One region of the Lentibacillus juripiscarius genome, then DNA from elsewhere that is predicted to be linked to it. Evidence: predicted binding sites of a transcription regulator. Region 1 holds the regulator's gene; each other region holds the start of a gene.
The links. The regulator LexA, encoded in region 1, represses DNA repair genes until DNA is damaged. The targets are predictions, from matches to a motif close to CGAACATATGTTCG.

Region 2: the regulator LexA is predicted to act here: its motif matches at 1,850-1,863, upstream of uvrB (excinuclease ABC subunit UvrB).
Region 3: the regulator LexA is predicted to act here: its motif matches at 3,272-3,285, upstream of recA (recombinase RecA).
Region 4: the regulator LexA is predicted to act here: its motif matches at 2,646-2,659, upstream of ACFSUO_RS02150 (WYL domain-containing protein).

The regions. Positions count from the first base shown of each region.
Region 1 is NZ_JBHUNA010000023.1:2,179-7,053, forward strand. It holds gene ACFSUO_RS11135 (DUF896 domain-containing protein) at 24-257, opposite strand; gene ACFSUO_RS11140 (YneB family resolvase-like protein) at 346-984, opposite strand; gene lexA (transcriptional repressor LexA) at 1,263-1,889, shown strand; gene ACFSUO_RS11150 (sigma-54 interaction domain-containing protein) at 2,139-3,503, opposite strand; gene ACFSUO_RS11155 (aromatic ring-hydroxylating oxygenase subunit alpha) at 3,795-4,875, shown strand, end outside.
Region 2 is NZ_JBHUNA010000020.1:169,257-174,131, forward strand. It holds gene ACFSUO_RS09715 (metallophosphoesterase) at 1-509, opposite strand, end outside; gene ACFSUO_RS09720 (MGDG synthase family glycosyltransferase) at 612-1,721, shown strand; gene uvrB (excinuclease ABC subunit UvrB) at 1,923-3,905, shown strand; gene uvrA (excinuclease ABC subunit UvrA) at 3,913-4,875, shown strand, end outside.
Region 3 is NZ_JBHUNA010000004.1:22,182-27,056, forward strand. It holds gene ACFSUO_RS02590 (TIGR00282 family metallophosphoesterase) at 1-159, opposite strand, end outside; gene rny (ribonuclease Y) at 302-1,867, opposite strand; gene recA (recombinase RecA) at 2,167-3,204, opposite strand; gene ACFSUO_RS02605 (competence/damage-inducible protein A) at 3,380-4,627, opposite strand; gene pgsA (CDP-diacylglycerol--glycerol-3-phosphate 3-phosphatidyltransferase) at 4,627-4,875, opposite strand, start outside.
Region 4 is NZ_JBHUNA010000003.1:194,035-198,909, forward strand. It holds gene ACFSUO_RS02135 (GNAT family N-acetyltransferase) at 1-921, shown strand, start outside; gene ACFSUO_RS02140 (ribonuclease H family protein) at 967-1,626, opposite strand; gene sspO (small acid-soluble spore protein O) at 1,999-2,148, opposite strand; gene ACFSUO_RS02150 (WYL domain-containing protein) at 2,369-2,587, opposite strand; gene ACFSUO_RS02155 (NAD(P)H-quinone oxidoreductase) at 2,722-3,711, opposite strand; gene ACFSUO_RS02160 (ectoine synthase) at 3,925-4,311, opposite strand; gene ectB (diaminobutyrate--2-oxoglutarate transaminase) at 4,348-4,875, opposite strand, start outside.

The DNA of each region.
Region 1 (4,875 bases):
GCAACAAGCATGAATACAGCGTTTTAATTTTTTTTATTTCTCTCTTGCATATCCCGGACTTTCCTAGGTGTAACATCATTGCCTTCAGGATCTTTCACGGTCATGGATTTTAGCTGATTTTTAAACGACTTTCGCACATTTTGCAAATATTCTTCCCGCAAAGCTTTTTGTTCGGTCTGCTCTTTTACTGTCAGACCTTCCTCTTTAGACTTTTTCGCCAGCTCATTTATGCGTTCCAGTTTTTCTTTTGATATCATGTTAAACCTCCTGGAGCCAATAAAAAATAAAAATAGGGACAACGATGCTGTTCCTATTATGTCATATTACGCTCCCCCGAAGCTATTATCAAGTTTTTTGATATTCCTGATATCTTCGATGGACGGTTGCTTTAGATACCGGATGCCCCAAGCCTTTTAGGGTTTGGGCAATTTCTTCAAACGTCATATTATTCTTTCTTAAACGAACTACCTCTTCTATCGGAAATTGTTTACGGTCCTTTCCGGGTGCCTTATCACGGTTTGTCAAATTTTGGCTTGGGTCAAACCCGCTGTCAACCGCTTTCTTCATACCTCGTCTGATTTTGGCGTTATGGATTTTTCGCTGGTATTCTTCTACTATGCCTACAATTTGCAGGACCATGGAATCCGATTCAGACAATTCCAGTTCCCCATCATGCAACGCAGTATAAATGCTGACCCCCATTTTTTGCAGCTGATGGAACAGAGCGATTTTAGTATTCCCCCGTCCAAGTCTTGTTTCATCCTGGATAAGCAGACTGTCAGCCCTGCCTGATGCAAAATAATCAAGCATTTTAAAAACGCCGTCTCGATCTATTTCATATCCGCTGGCTTGCTCCTCAATATGATCACTAATTTCAAAATCATAGCGTCCGGCAAGCTGTATCAATTCCTCTTTTTGACGGTTTAGTGATGTTTCCTGTGCTGATTTATCTGTGCTGACACGGCAGTATATGATTGCTTTCAATTCGAAGTCCCCTTCTGGTATTATGCACTCGTTATTAAAGCGACGTATAAAAAGCCTAATGCAAAGGTGAATGCCACCAGATAAAATACATCTGTTTTCGTCATTTTTTCAAACATTTAAATCTGCTCCTTTCGCACGCAAGAACTTTTGTTCGCTTTTGTTTACCATTATATACGAACGTACGATCTTGTCAACTGTTTTTCGAACGAATGTTTGCATTTTCTTGCTGACCATGCTAAACTTCTAGTAATAAATCCTATTCATGAGGTGTTTAATAGATGACAAAACTCTCCAAAAGGCAAGAAGCGATTCTGGACTTTATAAAAGAACGGGTAAATGAGAAGGGCTACCCTCCCTCTGTAAGGGAGATTGCTGAGGCAGTGGGACTCGCATCAAGCTCGACGGTTCACGGTCATTTAGCAAGGCTGGAGAGCAAAGGATATATTAGGCGGGACCCCACAAAGCCTAGAGCAATAGAGGTCTTGGATTTGTCTGATGAAAGCCACATACCAAGAGAGGAGGCACGGTATGCACCTGTTATCGGCAAAGTAACGGCAGGCCTCCCTATCACTGCAGTGGAAAACATTGAACAATTTGTGCCGCTGCCGGGATCCGTTTCTGGCAGCACTGAAGAAAATCTGTTTGTCCTTATCATTGAAGGAGAAAGTATGATAGAAGCTGGAATACTTGATGGCGATATGGTTATTGTCAGACAGCAGAATGATGCGCAGAACGGGGATATAGTTGTTGCCATGACAGATGAAGATGAAGCGACCGTCAAACGGTTTTTCAAGGAAAAAGATCACGTTCGGCTGCAGCCGGAAAATGCAACGATGGATCCGCTCATTTATCATAATGTAACGATATTGGGTAAAGTCGTTGGATTGTACCGGAATATTGACTAAGAGGAAAAGGCTTCCGTCCAGATTGGACAGAAGCCTTTTCTATTAAATCGCAGTGCATATAGTCTATAACTACCATCGAAAAAAGAGTCTTTCCGACCATCCAAATATCCACCTTAATGTAAAGGGAATGATCAATCAATCATTAATCAAGAAAATTATTGAACTGGCAAAATACCTGCGATCTCTCGGCTTACACTGTAGCGCTTGGCTTGAAAAACCGTTCATATAAAAGAAGAGCTTTTTGCCCCTCTAAGTCGACAAGTATCCTTTGTATTTATTGATTAATTTTGACGCTCGTGTCTGGCTGATTCCTAAATCACTTGCCACCTTTCTTGTACTTGTGTATCGCTGATAGGATCTTAATACCATATCTTTTTCGATTTCCTCAAGGGCCTGGTCCAAGTGATAAAGGACAGGGGCTTGCACCATCGGATGCTGATGATGTCGGATGAACGGGGGTAAATCCTCCGTTCGGATAATCGATTCAGCCATGATAACCGATCGTTCGATAATGTTTTGTAGCTGTCTGATATTTCCTGGCCATGAATAACTGGATAACAGATTCATAGCCTCGTTCGAAATTAATCGACTGCCTTTATGCTTTTTATTAAATATGTTCAGAAAGTAATGAATGAGCGGGGTGATATCTTCCGGCCTCTCCCTTAAAGACGGGACTTCCAATTCGATCACATTTAAACGGTAATATAAATCTTCTCTAAACTTTCTTTCCGCCACAAGCTGATCAAGTTTATTATTGGTTGCCGCAAGTATGCGGACATCCACTTTCTTTGTTTCATGTCCGCCAACCGGTATAAATTCCTGGTCTTGGATAAGCTGCAATAGTTTGGGTTGCAGTTTTAATGGCATATCACCGATTTCATCAAGGAATACGGTGCCGTGATTAGCAGATTCGATCAACCCTTTTTTACCAGTATTTCTAGCACCTGTAAAAGCACCAGATGTGTAACCAAACAATTCCGATTCCAGTAAATCTTCGGGAATGGCTGCGCAGTTGATGGTTAGAAATTCATTGTTTTGACGGTGGCTCTGTTGATGAATCAGATTGGCAATCAATCCCTTCCCGGTTCCTGACTCCCCCTGAATAAGAACCGTAGAGTTAACGGCAGCAGCTTTTTTCGCTTGTTTGATTAAATACCTCATTTTTTCACTAGTAAAGATCAAATTGTGTTCTGGTTCATTATTTTGTTGAGAGATCGATTCGCTGGTTATTTCTAACGTTTTGAATCGCTGTAATTCTTGTGATGTACAAACAACCAGTTCAATGTCATTTTCCCGATTTAAAATGGGCACTGCTGTGGTTATTAGCTCACTTTTAATAAATGTGGATTGTTGTATGGTAATGGGTTGCTTTTTTTCAAACACGATGTCAACGAGAGAGGGAGTCCAATACCCTTTCTCAACAAGCTCAGCATTGTTTTTGCCTACGACGTCACCTGGTTTTACGCCGTAATGTTCTTCACACTTTTGATTGACGAAAACAATGCGTTTGTCTGCATCAAGCACAAAAATTTCGTCAGAGGAGTGATTTACTATTTTTTCAAGTGTTTCTTTATTGATTTCGAGAAAGTCATCACCATGCCATCCATTCGCCAATCCTCTCACCTCTGGTTTCTTTTTTAATCGTAGGGATAAGAAGCCTCACAAAGCACAATGAACGTACCGTTGTAGTAACTATTCATCGTAGCACATTCAGTTCCTTATCTTCTATATATTTTTACTTTTTATAATTTTATTATTACTGAACCGCTTTTAATTCAACACGAATGTAAAGCAACTCAATTTTAATCATAAAGTGTTGAGCAAACAGCATTTTTGTATTGGCATGATATTTGCTTAGCAAATTATGAAAGCGCTTAAATATTAACCAAAAGGGGCGTGACTGGAATGCCATCACATGAATCTAACCCAAACACAGAGAACAATCTCACACAAACATTGCCTTATCGCTTTTATTCCGATCCGGAAATTTTAAAATCCGAGCAAGAAAAAATTTTTTCAAAGTCGTGGCAGTATGTTTGCCATGAAAGTTATGTTCGTCAACCCGGGGACTTTTTCACCGCAGAAGTGGCCGGTGAACCAATTGTTGTTACAAGGAGTAAAGATGGCGAGTTGTACGCGTTTTATAATGTCTGTCCGCATCGTGCGACAAAACTTATTGATAATGAAGCAGGAAACAAGAAGATTTTACAATGTCCTTATCACGGTTGGACGTTTCATCTGAACGGAGAATTGAATAAAGCGCCAAATTTTAAAGGTGTACCGGGTTTTTGTCCTGCTGACTTTTCGTTAAGACATATCCAAGTTGCATCGAAATCGTCTTTAGTATTTGTCAATTTGGATCCAAACGCACCATCACTCGAGGATTCCTATGATGATTTCTTTACGGATTTAAATCAATTTGACTTTTTGGATGAATTGAAGGTGAATGACGTTAAAAAACGAACCATCAAATGTAATTGGAAAGCATTCATCGATAATTTCTTGGAATGCGACCATTGTCCAATTGCCCATCCTGGATTTTCGGCAACATTGGATTTGGACGAATACCACATCGTTAATGGAAATAATTGCAGTGTACACGGATCAGAACTGAAGACGAAAAAAGGAAAAGAGGCGCTGGATTTACCAATGGGCAGCGCTGAAGTTCAGGAAGGCCGCTTTTATTGGATATGGCCGAATGTAATGTTGACTATTTATCCCGGACCAGGGAACTTATCAACCATTCAAATGATTCCAATTGACCATGAGACGACACTAGGTGTTTATACCAATTTTTCAAAGTACGAAGAGCCGACAGAAGAGCGGAAAACGCAAGTGGCCTTCGCTGAACAAGTTAGAAACGAGGATGTAGAACTTGTCGAACGTGAACAAATCGGCTTGCAATCGCGTGCATTTGAACATGGCGTCTTTTCACCGACCGAACATGCCGTGCATAAATTCCGGGATATGGTTTTGGATGCGCTTG
Region 2 (4,875 bases), on a different contig from region 1:
GACAGATCACTTCGGTTTGTGCTGGAATCATCAATACCAATAATATTGATGACGTGTCCATTGGCCAAAATGGTATCACTCCCGTTTTGCAAAACGCGAACATCATAGTTTTCCAGCATGTTTTTTAGTGCAGTAAGATTGTTCTCGTCCAGTACATAATCATGATTGCCAAGAACGGCATACACGCCATATGCAGGTTCCAGACTCTGCAATACTCGAAGATAAGGATCCAGTTTCGGGATGGTCCGTTTTCGGTCAAGAAAGTCACCAGTCAGTGCGATCATGTCAATTGGTTCATTCCTGAGTTTGGCTGCAAGCTGTGCCGGGCTTATGGAAATATGCTCTAAATGCAAGTCAGATAGATGAAGGATGGATAATGTGGATTTGTTCCCAGCAGCATCTGAAGTGGGATTTATATTGCGAACCTGTATATCTTTTGTATTATTGTAAGCTTTTCTCAGAAAGTAAATGAAAGCAATCATGGTACAGGCTGAGATGAAATAGATCATGGCATTGCTCCTCTCTGAGAAAAATTATAGCATGTCTGTTCTGTTCAAGTCATTGGTAATTGAAGCCAAACAAAGGCATGATTTCCCGATGGAGGTGAACTGATGGATTCGAATAAGGCACTGTTTTTGCCATTTATGAGAATTCAAACAGGGCATCACCATACTGCCGACGCACTAATGGAAGCAGTTCAGTTGGCACGTACTGATATGGTATGTGATAAAGTGGATATACTGTCGTACAGTTATGGAAATATCGAAAGAGTGGTTACTTCCGCCTATCTGAATTGGATCCGCTTCTTTCCCGAGCTCTATGATAGGCTGTACAGGCACGCTTCTTGTAATAATAAACCTCTGAAGCGCCGCAGTTTCTTTTATGAGATGATGTTTATCCCCTTCTTCAGACGGCTTGTCCGCGAACATCATCCACAGGTACTCGTTTCCACACATGCATTGCCGTCGAACCTGGCGAGCCGCTTAAAGCTGAATAATCAGCTGCAGTCGATTACAGTCAATGCCTATACAGATTTTTTCATTAATGATGTCTGGGGGATAGATGGTATTGATTACCACTTTGTGCCTACAGCTGCTGTGAAAGCCTTTCTTGTCCGAAGAGGGATTCCGGCTGAACGGGTCTTTGTAACCGGCATTCCTATTCATCCGGTCTATCGAAAAATGGAATATAAGGCAAACACAGATAGCAACATCAGGGTGCTGGTGACTGGCGGGAGTCTGGGTACTGGAAGCATACGCAAATTACTGTCATCGCTGAAATCACCATCGATTCATTACAACGTGCTATGCGGGAAAAATGAATCGTTGTACAGAGAACTGCTCCGGAATCGGCCCAACAACGTGACTCCCATTTCATATATTGGCAGCAAAATGGAGATGAATGCACTCTACGACGAGGCTGATGCCGTTTTAACAAAGCCGGGTGGTGTTACCGTCAGTGAGTGTCTGATGAAACGGAAACCTATTTTCATGTACGACCCATTGCCAGGGCAGGAAAAAGTCAATGCAAGGGAACTAAACCGGCTTGGCGTGGGCATAATGGTTAATCTTCATCATAAACCGGAACAAGAGCTGCTCCGCTTTTTTTCCAGTACGGAAAAACAGGATGCTTATCAGAGACATATCGAAGAGTACCATCGGCAGCTGGATGACCGGCCGCTGACTGAATTATTTACAACTATATTGACCGATCAGCATTAGCAGGCACGCTTGCTAATGTTTTTTTGCTGGGGAAAGAGGCAGTTTCCGTATTTGCTGGTTTTCCTAAGCATGGTGGGTGATTTCATGTGCGTAAATCGGGTAAAATGGAAATAGAGCATTCCATGATTCGAATATTTGTTCGTTTATTCATTTAAATGATATGATAGAATGAGAGTAAGGCAAGGAACGGAGGTTTACGGTTTGGAAAATAAATTTGATCTTGTGGCACAGTACGAGCCGAGCGGTGACCAGCCTGAAGCGATAGCAGAAATGGTCGAAAAAGTGAAAGCTGGTCAGCGGCATCAGACATTGCTTGGTGCTACCGGAACTGGAAAAACGTTTACGGTTTCCAATGTCTTAGAAGAAATTAACCGGCCGACACTTGTTATTGCACACAATAAAACATTGGCCGGACAACTGTACAGTGAGTTTAAGGAACTGTTTCCGAATAATGCTGTCGAATATTTTGTCAGCTATTATGACTACTATCAGCCGGAAGCGTATGTCCCGTCAACAGACACATTTATTGAAAAAGATGCAAGCATCAATGATGAAATTGACAAACTGCGGCACTCGGCGACATCTGCTTTGATTGAGCGGCGTGATGTGCTGATTGTTTCAAGTGTGTCGTGTATTTACGGCCTAGGGTCACCGGAAGAATATAAAAGCCAGGTCCTTTCTTTGAGGATGGGGATGGAAAAGGATCGCGACCAGCTTTTACGTGATCTTGTCGACATTCAATATGCCAGGAATGACATTGATTTCCAGCGTGGCACATTTCGAGTCCGCGGGGATTCTGTTGAGGTTATTCCGGCCTCCAGGGAAGAACACTGTATCCGGATTGAATTTTTCGGTGACGAAATTGACCGAATCCGTGAAGTCGATGCTCTGACAGGTGAGATTGTCGGGGACCGCGAGCATGTGGCTATTTTCCCGGCATCCCACTTCGTTACCCGTGAAGAAAAGCTGAAAAAGGCTATTAAAAATATCGAAAAAGAACTGGAAGAACAGCTAGCGGAACTTCGTGAGCAGGATAAGCTGCTTGAAGCGCAGCGGCTGGAGCAGCGGACAAACTATGATATTGAAATGATGAACGAGATGGGTTTCTGTTCGGGTATCGAGAATTATTCGCGGCACCTGACATTCCGGGAACCAGGATCGACGCCATATACACTTTTGGATTTCTTTCCGGACGATTTCCTTGTCGTTGTCGACGAATCGCACGTTACTCTTCCTCAGATCAGGGGTATGTATAATGGGGACAAGGCACGTAAACAAGTGCTGGTTGATCATGGTTTTCGTTTGCCGTCCGCTTTGGATAACCGTCCATTGACATTCGGTGAGTTTGAAAAAGCGACCAACCAGCTCATCTATGTTTCGGCAACGCCCGGACCGTATGAGGAGGAGCATGCACCCGATGTCACCGAGCAAATCATCCGTCCGACGGGGCTGCTGGATCCCGAGATCGACGTGCGCCCAATCGACGGGCAAGTTGACAATCTGATAGAGGAAATCAATAAGCGGTCCCAGCGGAATGAGCGCGTACTTGTGACGACACTGACGAAAAAAATGGCGGAAGACCTGACCGATTACTTGAAGGAAATTGGCATCAAAGTAGCCTACCTTCACTCAGAAATTAAGACACTGGAACGGATAGAAATTATCCGTGATTTGCGTGTCGGCAAGTATGATGTTTTAGTAGGAATCAACCTGCTAAGGGAAGGACTGGATATACCGGAAGTGTCACTGGTTGCCATTTTGGATGCTGATAAGGAAGGGTTCCTCCGCTCAGAGCGTTCCCTTATCCAGACAATGGGCCGGGCTGCCCGGAATGAAAACGGGGAAGTCATCATGTATGCCGACAAGGTGACAAAGTCGATGCAGGTGGCGATGGATGAAACGAACCGCCGCCGTGAAAAACAAATCGCCTATAATGAAAAATATAATATCACCCCGACAACCATACGGAAAGAAGTCAGAGATGTCATCCGTGCAACTGTCGCATCAGAAGATAATGAATCATACGAAAGCAAGAAAGCAGATGCTGCTGAACTGAGCAAAGCTGATAAAACGAAGATGGTGGAGGACATGGAAAAAGAAATGAAGCAGGCTGCAAAAGATCTGGATTTCGAAAAAGCTGCCGAGCTTCGTGATATCATTTTGGAACTCAAAGCGGAAGGATGACCTGTTCATGCCGAGTAAAGCAATTACCATTCAAGGTGCGCGTGCACATAATCTGCAGGATATTGATGTATCGATACCTAAAAATAAACTTGTTGTGCTGACAGGTTTGTCCGGATCCGGCAAATCCTCGCTAGCTTTTGACACAGTTTACGCAGAAGGGCAGCGACGCTATGTCGAATCCCTTTCTGCCTATGCCCGGCAATTTCTGGGTCAGATGGACAAGCCGGATGTAGATGCTATTGAAGGCCTGTCACCGGCAATTTCAATTGACCAGAAAACAACAAGCAAAAACCCGCGTTCAACCGTTGGAACGGTCACGGAAATTTATGATTATTTGCGGCTGCTGTATGCCCGCATTGGCCGGCCTACCTGTCCGAAACATGGCATTGAAATCAGTTCACAAACCGTCCAGCAGATGGTGGACCGTATTTTGCAATATCCAGAACGGACGAAAATGCAAATTCTTGCACCAGTTGTTTCCGGACGCAAGGGTGAGCATGTCAAAACCATTGAAAAGCTGAAACAGGAAGGGTATGTCCGGATTCGTGTCGATGGGGAAATGCGTGAAGTGACAGAGGATATCCAGCTTGATAAAAATAAATCCCACTCCATCGAAGTCATTGTCGACCGGATTATCGTTAAAGACGGTGTTGCCGGGCGCCTCAGTGACTCGATTGAGACCGCGCTTGGATTGGGTGGTGGCAACATCATCGTTGACGTGATTGGGGATGAAGAACTCATGTTCAGCGAAAATCACGCTTGTCCAATATGCGGATTTTCGATTGGGGAGCTGGAACCAAGGTTATTTTCCTTCAATAGCCCATATGGCGCTTGTCCGACCTGTGATGGTTTGGGAACCAATCTGGAAGTTGACTTGGAACTGGTGATTCCGGACCGTGAAAAGACACTGAAGGAGCATGCCATTGCAGCATGGGAGCCAATTAGTTCGCATTATTACCCGGAACTTTTG
Region 3 (4,875 bases), on a different contig from region 1:
TTTGTAAATTTTTTGCGTAATTCCCTTGCCGGCTGCAGCATTCTCCCCATTGACAATGATCAAATTCGGACGATACTTTTCTTTCAATTTGGGCAAGTAAGCCTGCAGCATATCTCTTCCCGGCGAACCGGCTACGTCACCGATAAATAGAATTTTCATTAAGCTTCATCCTAACTTATTATGTAACTTCAGTGTTGCACATTGTAATTGCATTGTAAAGTAAAGCAGAAGCGGCCAAATGGACCGCTTCTGCTTTGTCTGGTTCGAGCACCCAGCTGCAGGGCACCTTTACTTTTTTAATTTATTTAGCATACTCTACTGAGCGTGTTTCTCGAATAACTGTCACTTTGATGTGGCCAGGGTAATCAAGTTCGCCTTCAATTTGCTTGCGAATGTCACGTGCAATCCGGGCGGAATCAATATCATCAATTTCATCCGGTTTGACCATGATCCGGATTTCTCTTCCAGCTTGGATGGCAAAAGATTTCTCCACACCTGCAAATGATTCTGAGATCTCTTCCAGCTTCTCAAGCCGTTTAATGTAGTTTTCCAATGTTTCACTTCTGGCTCCGGGTCTGGCGGCTGACAACGCATCTGCTGCAGCAACCAGAACCGAAATGATGGAAGTTGCCTCTTCGTCACCATGGTGTGAAGCAATTGAGTTGATAACAACTTCGTGTTCTTTATACTTCATTCCAAGTTCCTTGCCAATTTCAACATGGCTTCCCTCTACTTCATGATCAATGGCCTTGCCAATGTCGTGAAGCAGGCCGGCTCTTCTTGCCAATGTCTCATCTTCACCTAATTCCGCAGCAAGCAGGCCGGATAGATAAGCTACCTCGGTGGAATGTTTTAATACATTTTGACCATAGCTTGTACGATATTTCAGACGGCCGAGAATCTTGACAAGGTCCGGGTGCAATCCGTGAATCCCAACCTCGAACGTTGTCTCTTCACCGATCTCACGTATATAGTCGTCGACATCACGTCTGGCCTTATCAACCATTTCCTCAATTCTTGCCGGGTGAATCCGTCCGTCCTGGACAAGCCGTTCCAGTGCCATGCGAGCAATTTCGCGGCGGATCGGATCGAACCCTGACAGAACTACCGCTTCCGGTGTGTCGTCAATGATCAGGTCGATACCGGTCAGTGTTTCCAGTGTCCGGATGTTGCGTCCTTCACGGCCAATAATCCGACCCTTCATTTCATCATTTGGAAGGTTGACAACCGATACAGTCGTTTCGGCAACATGGTCTGCAGCACAGCGCTGCAGGGCCAGTGAAAGAATGCTTTTCGCTTTCTTATCAGCTTCTTCCTTCGCACGGTTCTCAGCCTCTTTAATCATCAATGCCGATTCATGGCTGACCTCCTGCTCCACACGGTCCAAAATAACCTGTTTTGCCTGGTCAGTCGTATAACCTGAAATGCGTTCAAGCTCTGTTTGCTGCTCGTTAAGCATTGCTTCCACTTTGCTTTCCATTTCTTCAATTTGTTGTTGTTTTTCTGTTAATGATTCTTCTTTTCCCTCCAGCGTAAGTTCTCGCTTATCAAGCGTTTCACTCTTTTTGTCCAGACTTTCTTCTTTTTGCATCAGGCGATTTTCCTGCTTTTGCACTTCCATCCGGCGCTCTCGGAGCTCATCTTCAGTCTCCTGACGAAGTTTATGATTTTCATCTTTTGCCTCTAGCAGGGCTTCCTTCTTGGTAGCATCTGCATTCCGATGAGCTTCATCAACTATCTGTTTTGCCAAATTTTCCGCACTGGAAATTTTAGCCTCTGCAATTGAACGGCGAATCAAATAACCAACAACAATACCGACGATCAGGATTACGGCAAGCAAAATGGAGATGATAAAGGGACTATCCATGATTTCACCTCCTATTGCTATAAAGTTGTACAATTGATTCATTATTGTCGGCATGTACAATGTTCAATAATAAATAATTTAGTGTATAATAAACTATAAAATTATACAAGTTAATTTTAATTGCACCTATAACCAATGTCAAGGAATCATGACAATTATAAGAAATTAATTCGAAGGCTTAGTTTATCATCAAGCCCCGGCGAACTTATGCAGTAAGACTTCATAAGTGCTAAAAAGTCCTTCGCCGGCGGATGCCAGCAAAGGACTTTGGAAACGAATGTATTCAGCTGGAGTCAGTCTTAAACGTCCAGGCTTTCCTGGTTTTGTTCGTCTGGCTCTTCTTCCGGCGTATCGTCCAGTTTATAGTGTTTGCGGATTGCATGATGGATTTCAAGTTTGATATTCTCATTTTCTTTCAGGAACTGTTTCGCATTTTCCCGTCCCTGGCCTAGCCGTTCGCTATTATAGGAATACCAAGCACCACTTTTAGTAACAATATCCAGTTCTGATCCGATATCAAGAATTTCTCCTTCTTTGGAAATTCCTTCCCCATACATGATATCGACCTCTGCCTGTTTAAATGGAGGGGCCATTTTATTTTTAACCACTTTCAATCTTGCTTTATTTCCTACCATATCATTGCCTTGTTTCAGTGTTTCGGCACGACGGACTTCGAGTCTGACAGATGAATAGAATTTAAGTGCACGGCCGCCAGGAGTTGTTTCCGGATTGCCAAACATAACGCCGACTTTTTCCCTGATCTGGTTGATGAATATGGCCGTTGTATTTGACTTGTTGATGGCACCGGACAATTTTCTTAATGCCTGTGACATCAGACGAGCCTGCAGCCCGACGTGTGAATCTCCCATTTCACCTTCTATTTCCGCTTTCGGTACCAGTGCTGCAACTGAGTCGACAACAATAATGTCGACAGCTCCACTGCGGACCAGTGCCTCCGCAATCTCCAGTGCCTGCTCACCGGTATCCGGCTGCGATAAGAGCAATTCCTCAATATCTACCCCAAGTGCCCGTGCATACGTCGGATCAAGTGCGTGCTCAGCATCGATAAAAGCAGCCTGTCCACCCTGCTGCTGTGCTTCAGCAATAGCATGGAGCGCAACAGTTGTTTTACCGGAAGATTCCGGCCCGTAAATTTCAACGACACGCCCTCTTGGGTAGCCACCAATTCCAAGTGCCACATCCAGTGCGAGTGAACCGCTCGGAATGCTTGCAATTTTTTGCCCTTCCTGATCTCCCAGTTTCATGATGGACCCTTTGCCAAATTGTTTTTCAATTTGCTTCAGAGCCATATCCAAAGCTTGTTTTCTATCTCCCAACGAGTTTACCTCCTTTAATGAACTAGTTACATCATACGCCTTTTTTATCAATTTGCCAAGAAAGAAACGAATGAGTGTTCCCGTATTTTTACGTCATTTTGACAGGAAAAAAGCGAATTTGACCGGACAGAATGCGATAAAATAAAATTTTCCGCTTCTATTCCGGCCAATAATTCTATTTTAACAAATTATATAAAAGTTCATAACCCTTTAACACTGATTGTTTGCGGATCGTATTGCGATCACCGTAAAAATTATGTTTTTCCACCTGCTGCTCTCCGGATTTGTCATGGATTGCAATGAATACCGTACCTGCCGGGTGACCTTCTGAACTGTCCGGACCCGCAACACCGGTAAAGCTGATACCGATATCCGCATCCATTTGGGAACAGACATTGGCAGCCATTGCTTGGGCACATGCCTCACTGACTGCGCCATGCTGTTTGAGCAGCTGGGAAGGTACATGCAGCACATTTTCCTTCACACTTGCATCATAACAGACGATTCCGCCGCGGCATACTTCCGAAGCACCAGGTACAGCAATCATTTTTTCCGTAAACATACCGCCCGTTAGGCTTTCGGCTGCTGCTGCGGTTTTGCCCTGGTCCTTCAGCAGGTTCAGGACCCGTTCTTCCAATGATTGCTCATCAGTGCCATAATAATATTCTCCAACCCTGTCAAGAATGTCCCGTTTTGTCCGCTTTATCAGGGCAACCGCCTCCTCATCTGTCGAAGCCTTGGCCGTCAGCCGAATGGCTATTCCCTCATTTTGGGCAAGCGGAGCTATAGTCGGATTCGTCTGCTGCCTGATCAAATCCTGCAATTCATGTTCAAGCCGGGATTCACCAATACCTATGAACCGGAGCATAACCGATTTGATCATCTTATCTTCGCCTGTCAGACGCCGGATGTATGGCAGAACACTGTCGGCCATCATCCGCTTCATCTCCCGTGGTACACCAGGGAGGAAAACCCACGTTTTTTCCCCATATGAAACAATCATTCCAGGGGCCATACCCGTATGATTCTCAAGAACGTCCGCTCCGGCAAATACGCGTGCCTGTTTACGGTTATTCGGCGTCATATTGACCTCTTTTTCAGCAAAGTGGGTCTTAATTTTCTCCATGGATGGTCCATGTTCGACCATTTCGATACCGGCCAGCTTCTGGAAAGCCTCTCGTGTTAAATCATCTTCCGTGGGGCCCAGCCCGCCTGTAACGATGATAATATCTGATCTTTTGTTTGAAACTCGAAATTGCTGTTCCACACGCTGAAGATTATCACCGACAACAGCATGGTGATGAACATTTATTCCAGCTGCGGCCAGTTTTTCCGATATCCACTGTGCATTCGTATCCGCAATTTGTCCAAGCAGCAACTCTGTTCCTACTGCAATGATTTCCGTACTGATTGTTTTTGTCATTATTTGGAATCCCTCATTACATGCCAATTTTTAACAAAATACTCGTAGCCTGACAGCACCGTAAAGAACAGTGCTGCATACAGCATTATCATCCCAAATGGAAAGCCTGCATAAGCGAATGGAAAATTATGAAGCAACAGGACAGCTATTGCAATCATTTGTGTGGCAGTTTTTATTTTCCCCATGCTGCCCGCAGCCAATACGATACCTTCACCAGCGGCTACCAGACGTAATCCCGTCACAGCAAA
Region 4 (4,875 bases), on a different contig from region 1:
GAAACCATTCGCATTCTTGACAAATATGACTACCCTCTCTTGGAAGCGATGCACACTGGCTTGGAAGAGGATTACGTTAAACGAGTATTTGACAGGCTTGTGACGGGAGACAACCGGCTGTATGGTTTATTTTACAATGGCCGCATGGTGAGTATGGCCGGTTTTTCCATTTATAAAGAGCGTTATGCGATGCTTGGACGCTTAAGAAGTGACCGTCGTTACAATGGTAATGGATTTTCGACGGCATTGCTGGAATATATCATGCATGAAGCTTTTCAGCTAAACGGTATCGAGTGGGTAGGTGCGAACACGGAGGAACACAATTTGCCGGCCCGACGCATCCTGAAAAAAATCGGACTGACTCCTTACACGGCACTGCATACAGCTGTTACGAAGGATGCATCCATGCTCCAATCGGGGGCCCGCCCATGGAAACGAGTGACAGAACTGAGCCGCAAAAAGGAGTTCGTCCATAAGCATTATGTACAGCCGGGGGCGATATTTCCGTATGAATGCTATTACCCTTTTCCGGCTTCGGAGGCGTTGTTTCAGGAACAGGATCTGAAAGAGTGGTCATTTTATGAAAATGAGGCAAAAAACCGTTTTCTGATCACAAAGCCGGACCAAAAAAAGCATCATTATTTGCACGCCATTTATCCATGGAGTGATATCACAGAACAAAATGGTTTATGGGAAACAGTGGAAGACGATTACCGGGAATTCTCGCGGCAGACTGATGGGGATACCTACATTTGGATGGACTTAACCAAAGAGGAAGCAGACTCGCTGCCATCCAATCATCCATTTGACCTTCCCTCTCCATGGATATTGTATGGCACAGCCAAAGCGGCGTGGTTAGAAGCTCGCCGCGTCATGCATAACCGGATCGCTTTTGTTGATTCACAAGACGACTTTATATGAGACAGCCGGGAATGCGGTGTGCATTCATATCCGTATCCCCGGCTTTTAGTTGGATTGTTCCGTTGTGCTTGTAATCTCAATGTCTTGCAGCGCCTGGGAAGCCAGGTGATCTGCTTCTTTATTCTTTTTCCGGGACACGAGATTGAATTCCGGGTCGATACCCATACGGCTAATCAGGTTATCAATCCGATCAGCCCACCTTGATAATTGAGGCTCATAGCATGGCCATTCCCCTTTCAACTGCATGATGACGACGAGGGAATCACCTGTAATGGTAACCGGCAAATGATGGACATCTAAATACTCCAGCTCTTGCAATGCCAGATGACAGGCAGCGTACTCGGCCTCATTATTGGATTCAAGTTCCTCCACACGTGCATTTTTCCGGAGACGGTAGGCTTTTTCATTCTGTTCATAATAAATAGCACACCCCAACCCGGAAGTCCGTGTTTTCAGATCATACCCGCCGTCAAAGTAGACGGTGATATTATGTGGCTCTGTCTGGATTTCCTCCATTTGTCTGGACAATTCTTTCATGTTCCAGCTGTTATCATGATTGTCCACAAATTGGATATCGCTGACCCGGCCTGTTTTTTGCAAATCCTCGGCTATTAATAACGCTTTTGGAGCACGCATTTCGTCAGAGGTAAAAGCTGTTTCCGTCCCTTTGGGTGTCTGATACGTTATTTCCATTCGGACATTCATCAAGTGATCACCCTTATGATATTTTCAGGAGGCTGGGACAAAAGTATTTAAGCAACGAAATATCCGAACGATGATTCAACATTTTTCCCGTAGATGATCAAACTATATCGGGTTTTTCTTTTTTAAAATAATGGGTTTCCACTCCACCACCTAAACTAGCGAAGGAAAAATACGGAGACTCCTGGGGGAGCAGAGGCCTAGATGAGACCCCGCAGTGCGCCAGCACGAGGAGGCTCATCAGCCGCCCCCGGAAAGCGAAGTATTTTTCTGCAGCGGTGGTTAAAACTCACCCCAACATCATAGGAAAATACTCCAGTCATCATTCGGCTTTCATGCTGAAGATTTTCGTTATGTCCCAGCCCTTTATGGCTGTTATTGCCGTTTTTTCGTTTTTTTATTGTTTTGCCGTTCGTTTTCAGTTAGTGGTTCGTTTGCAAATTCATGATCAAATTCTCTGGACAAGTCTTTTCTAACTGCTTGTTCATCACTAATGCCAGTATCATTTTTTCTTCTTTTGCCCATTAGAAACACCTCCACACGGATAGTCTGTCTTACCGTAAGTGTTTCTATGTATCGGCCTGGAAGAGCCATTTGGGCAGCCAGTCCAGGCACACATCCATTATTTTTGCGATGACTTTGTTCTTTCCTCGTATTCATACAAAGTTTCTTTTAGTTTTTCAACGTGTTCCTGCTGCATTTCCTTGGTCCAATTTACTGCTGTCTGGTTATTTGCAAGCATTCCTTATGCCCCCATTCTTCCTGTCCGGACTGGTCCGATTGATAATATGTTGTCTTTTTTGAACGTTCTTACCTCCTGCCGTGTGAAACAGTATGCCCTCACCCGATCTTCATGAATGCCAAGCACACGAATAACACGGTAGCTTGTTCTATTATCGGCCTTAAGGTAAATCATTTCAAGTTTCTTTCTTGTCTGCAATGCCTTAAAAAGCAATTTATCCATGACAGCCAGCCCTCCAGCGGAACGTTTGTTTGCATTATACCACAACCGAACAGGATGTCAAACGTTTGTTCGTGATTCAAATAAAAAACTGCGCCACCCCAAATTTTAAGGTGGCACGATTTTTTTCTTCCGATTTAACTGTCATCTGAATCCATGTTCAAAATAATTTTTCCGATGTTCCGGTTTTCTTCCATGTGGATATGGGCTTCATCCGCTTGTTCAGCCGGAAATGTACTGTCCAGTACCGGGCGTACGCTGCCCTGTTCGAAATAAGGTGTCACTTTTTCGATAAATTCCTTGCTCAATTCAGCCTTATAAGCGTCGCTCCTTGGTGTGAGCAGGGTTCCTGTCAGCTGGATGCGCTTGGACATGATTGTCATTAAGTCAATGGATTCCAGTTCGCTCCCACCCAATATACCAATCAGGACCCAGCGGCCATCCGTATTGATGCTTGTAAGGTTCTTGTCCCAATAAGAAGCACCGATGAAATCAAGAATCAGATCAGCTCCTTGGTTGTCCGTTGCTTCCAGTACCGCTTTGTCAAACGGCTGTTCTTTATAATTAATGGTAACGTCAGCTCCAAGCTCAGCGCAAAATCGAAGCTTTCGTTCTGTTCCCGCGGTAGCAATTACTTTTGCTCCGGTTGTTTGTTTGGCCAGCTGGATAGCAGCAGTTCCTACACCACTGGCACCGGCATGAATCAGGACAGTATCGTCTTCCTTTAGGTTGCCAATCCAAAATAATGTCTGATAGGCAGTCAGGAACACTTCCGGGATGGCTGCTCCTTCCGAAAATGACAGGGATTCAGGGATTTTCATCGCACGGCTTGCGGGCATGACGGCGTATTCGGCATAACCGCCTCCATTCACAAGCCCCATCACACGATCACCTACTTGAAAAGAATGAGCGCCGTTTGCTTCAACAACTGTGCCAGCTACCTCGACCCCCAGAATGGGATTGGATGCATAGCCTGCCTTTCCTTCGCGGCTGACGATATCTGTACGATTAACGGCGGCCATGTTCACCTTGATCAGCAAATCGTCCTTTCCTGCTTCCGGTTTGGGCAGTTCGGTCATTTTCAACTGGTCCGGTCCGCCTGGTTCTTTTACAATAACGCCTTTCATTTTCTCGTCCCCCTATCTGGAGTTTATTTCTGGAGGTTGTTCAACAAGTCCTCCTTTTTGAACACGCATTTCTAATTTCATCTTGACATATTCGCTTGCGGCAAGCAAATCGGACTGGCCGCGGGTATGGAGCCAGGGCAGTTTGACATTGCCGCTGTTTAACTCACAAAAAACCCGAATGACGACTAAGTCATCATTCGGGGGGCGCTGCTTCTATTCTGTCAACAGCGGGTAATAGCCTTCTTCATTATGTGTTTCGGTTCCGACAAGGGGCGGATTGAAAACACATACCATACGCATTTGCGATTTTGCACGAAGGACATGTTTATCATGTTCATCCAAAAGATACATCGTGCCCGGTTTAATGTCATACACATCGCCGGTTTCGACTTTTTCGATCGTGCCTTCGCCTTCAATGCAATAAACTGCTTCAATATGGTTTTTATACCAGAAATAATTTTCCGTTCCTGCCTTAATAATCGTGTCATTCATGCTGAAGCCAACGCCGTCTTTTTTAAGGATGAATCGCCGGCTCGACCAGGTTTCCCCGGAAGTTTCGTCTTCTGTTCCGACTAGATCTTCAAGTGATTTTACAATCATTTTCCAACACCTCTGCTCTCGCGTTTTATTACCAATCTATTGGCCAAGAACGGTTTTTATGCTGTCTTCCAGTATATTAAGCCCCTTCTCGAGTCCTTCTTTATCTATATTTAGCGGTGGGAGAAATTTGACAACCTCATCTTTTGGACCGGATGTTTCCACAATCAGCCCTCGTTGGAACGCCTCCGCGCAAATCTCATCAGCCAGTTCGGGTTTGCCCATTGCTATCCCTTGCATCAGACCTCTGCCGCGGGCTTGAGCATCAAGGCCTGGGTATGTTTTTATCAGGCGATTAATTGTATCGCGCAGGAACTTGCCCTTTTCCTGGATTTCTTCACTGAATTCATCGGTTTCCCAATGGGTCAATGCCTCTTGTGCTGCAAGGAAAGCGAGGTTATTTCCGCGGAATGTCCCGTTATGCTCGCCAGGCCCCCATTGGTCATATTCCGGTTTGATCAATGTAATGGCCATTGGTAAACCAATACCACCGATGGATTTGGAAAGGCAGACAATATCCGGTTCAATTTCTGCTGGTTCAAAGCTGAAGAATGTACCAGTTCTGCC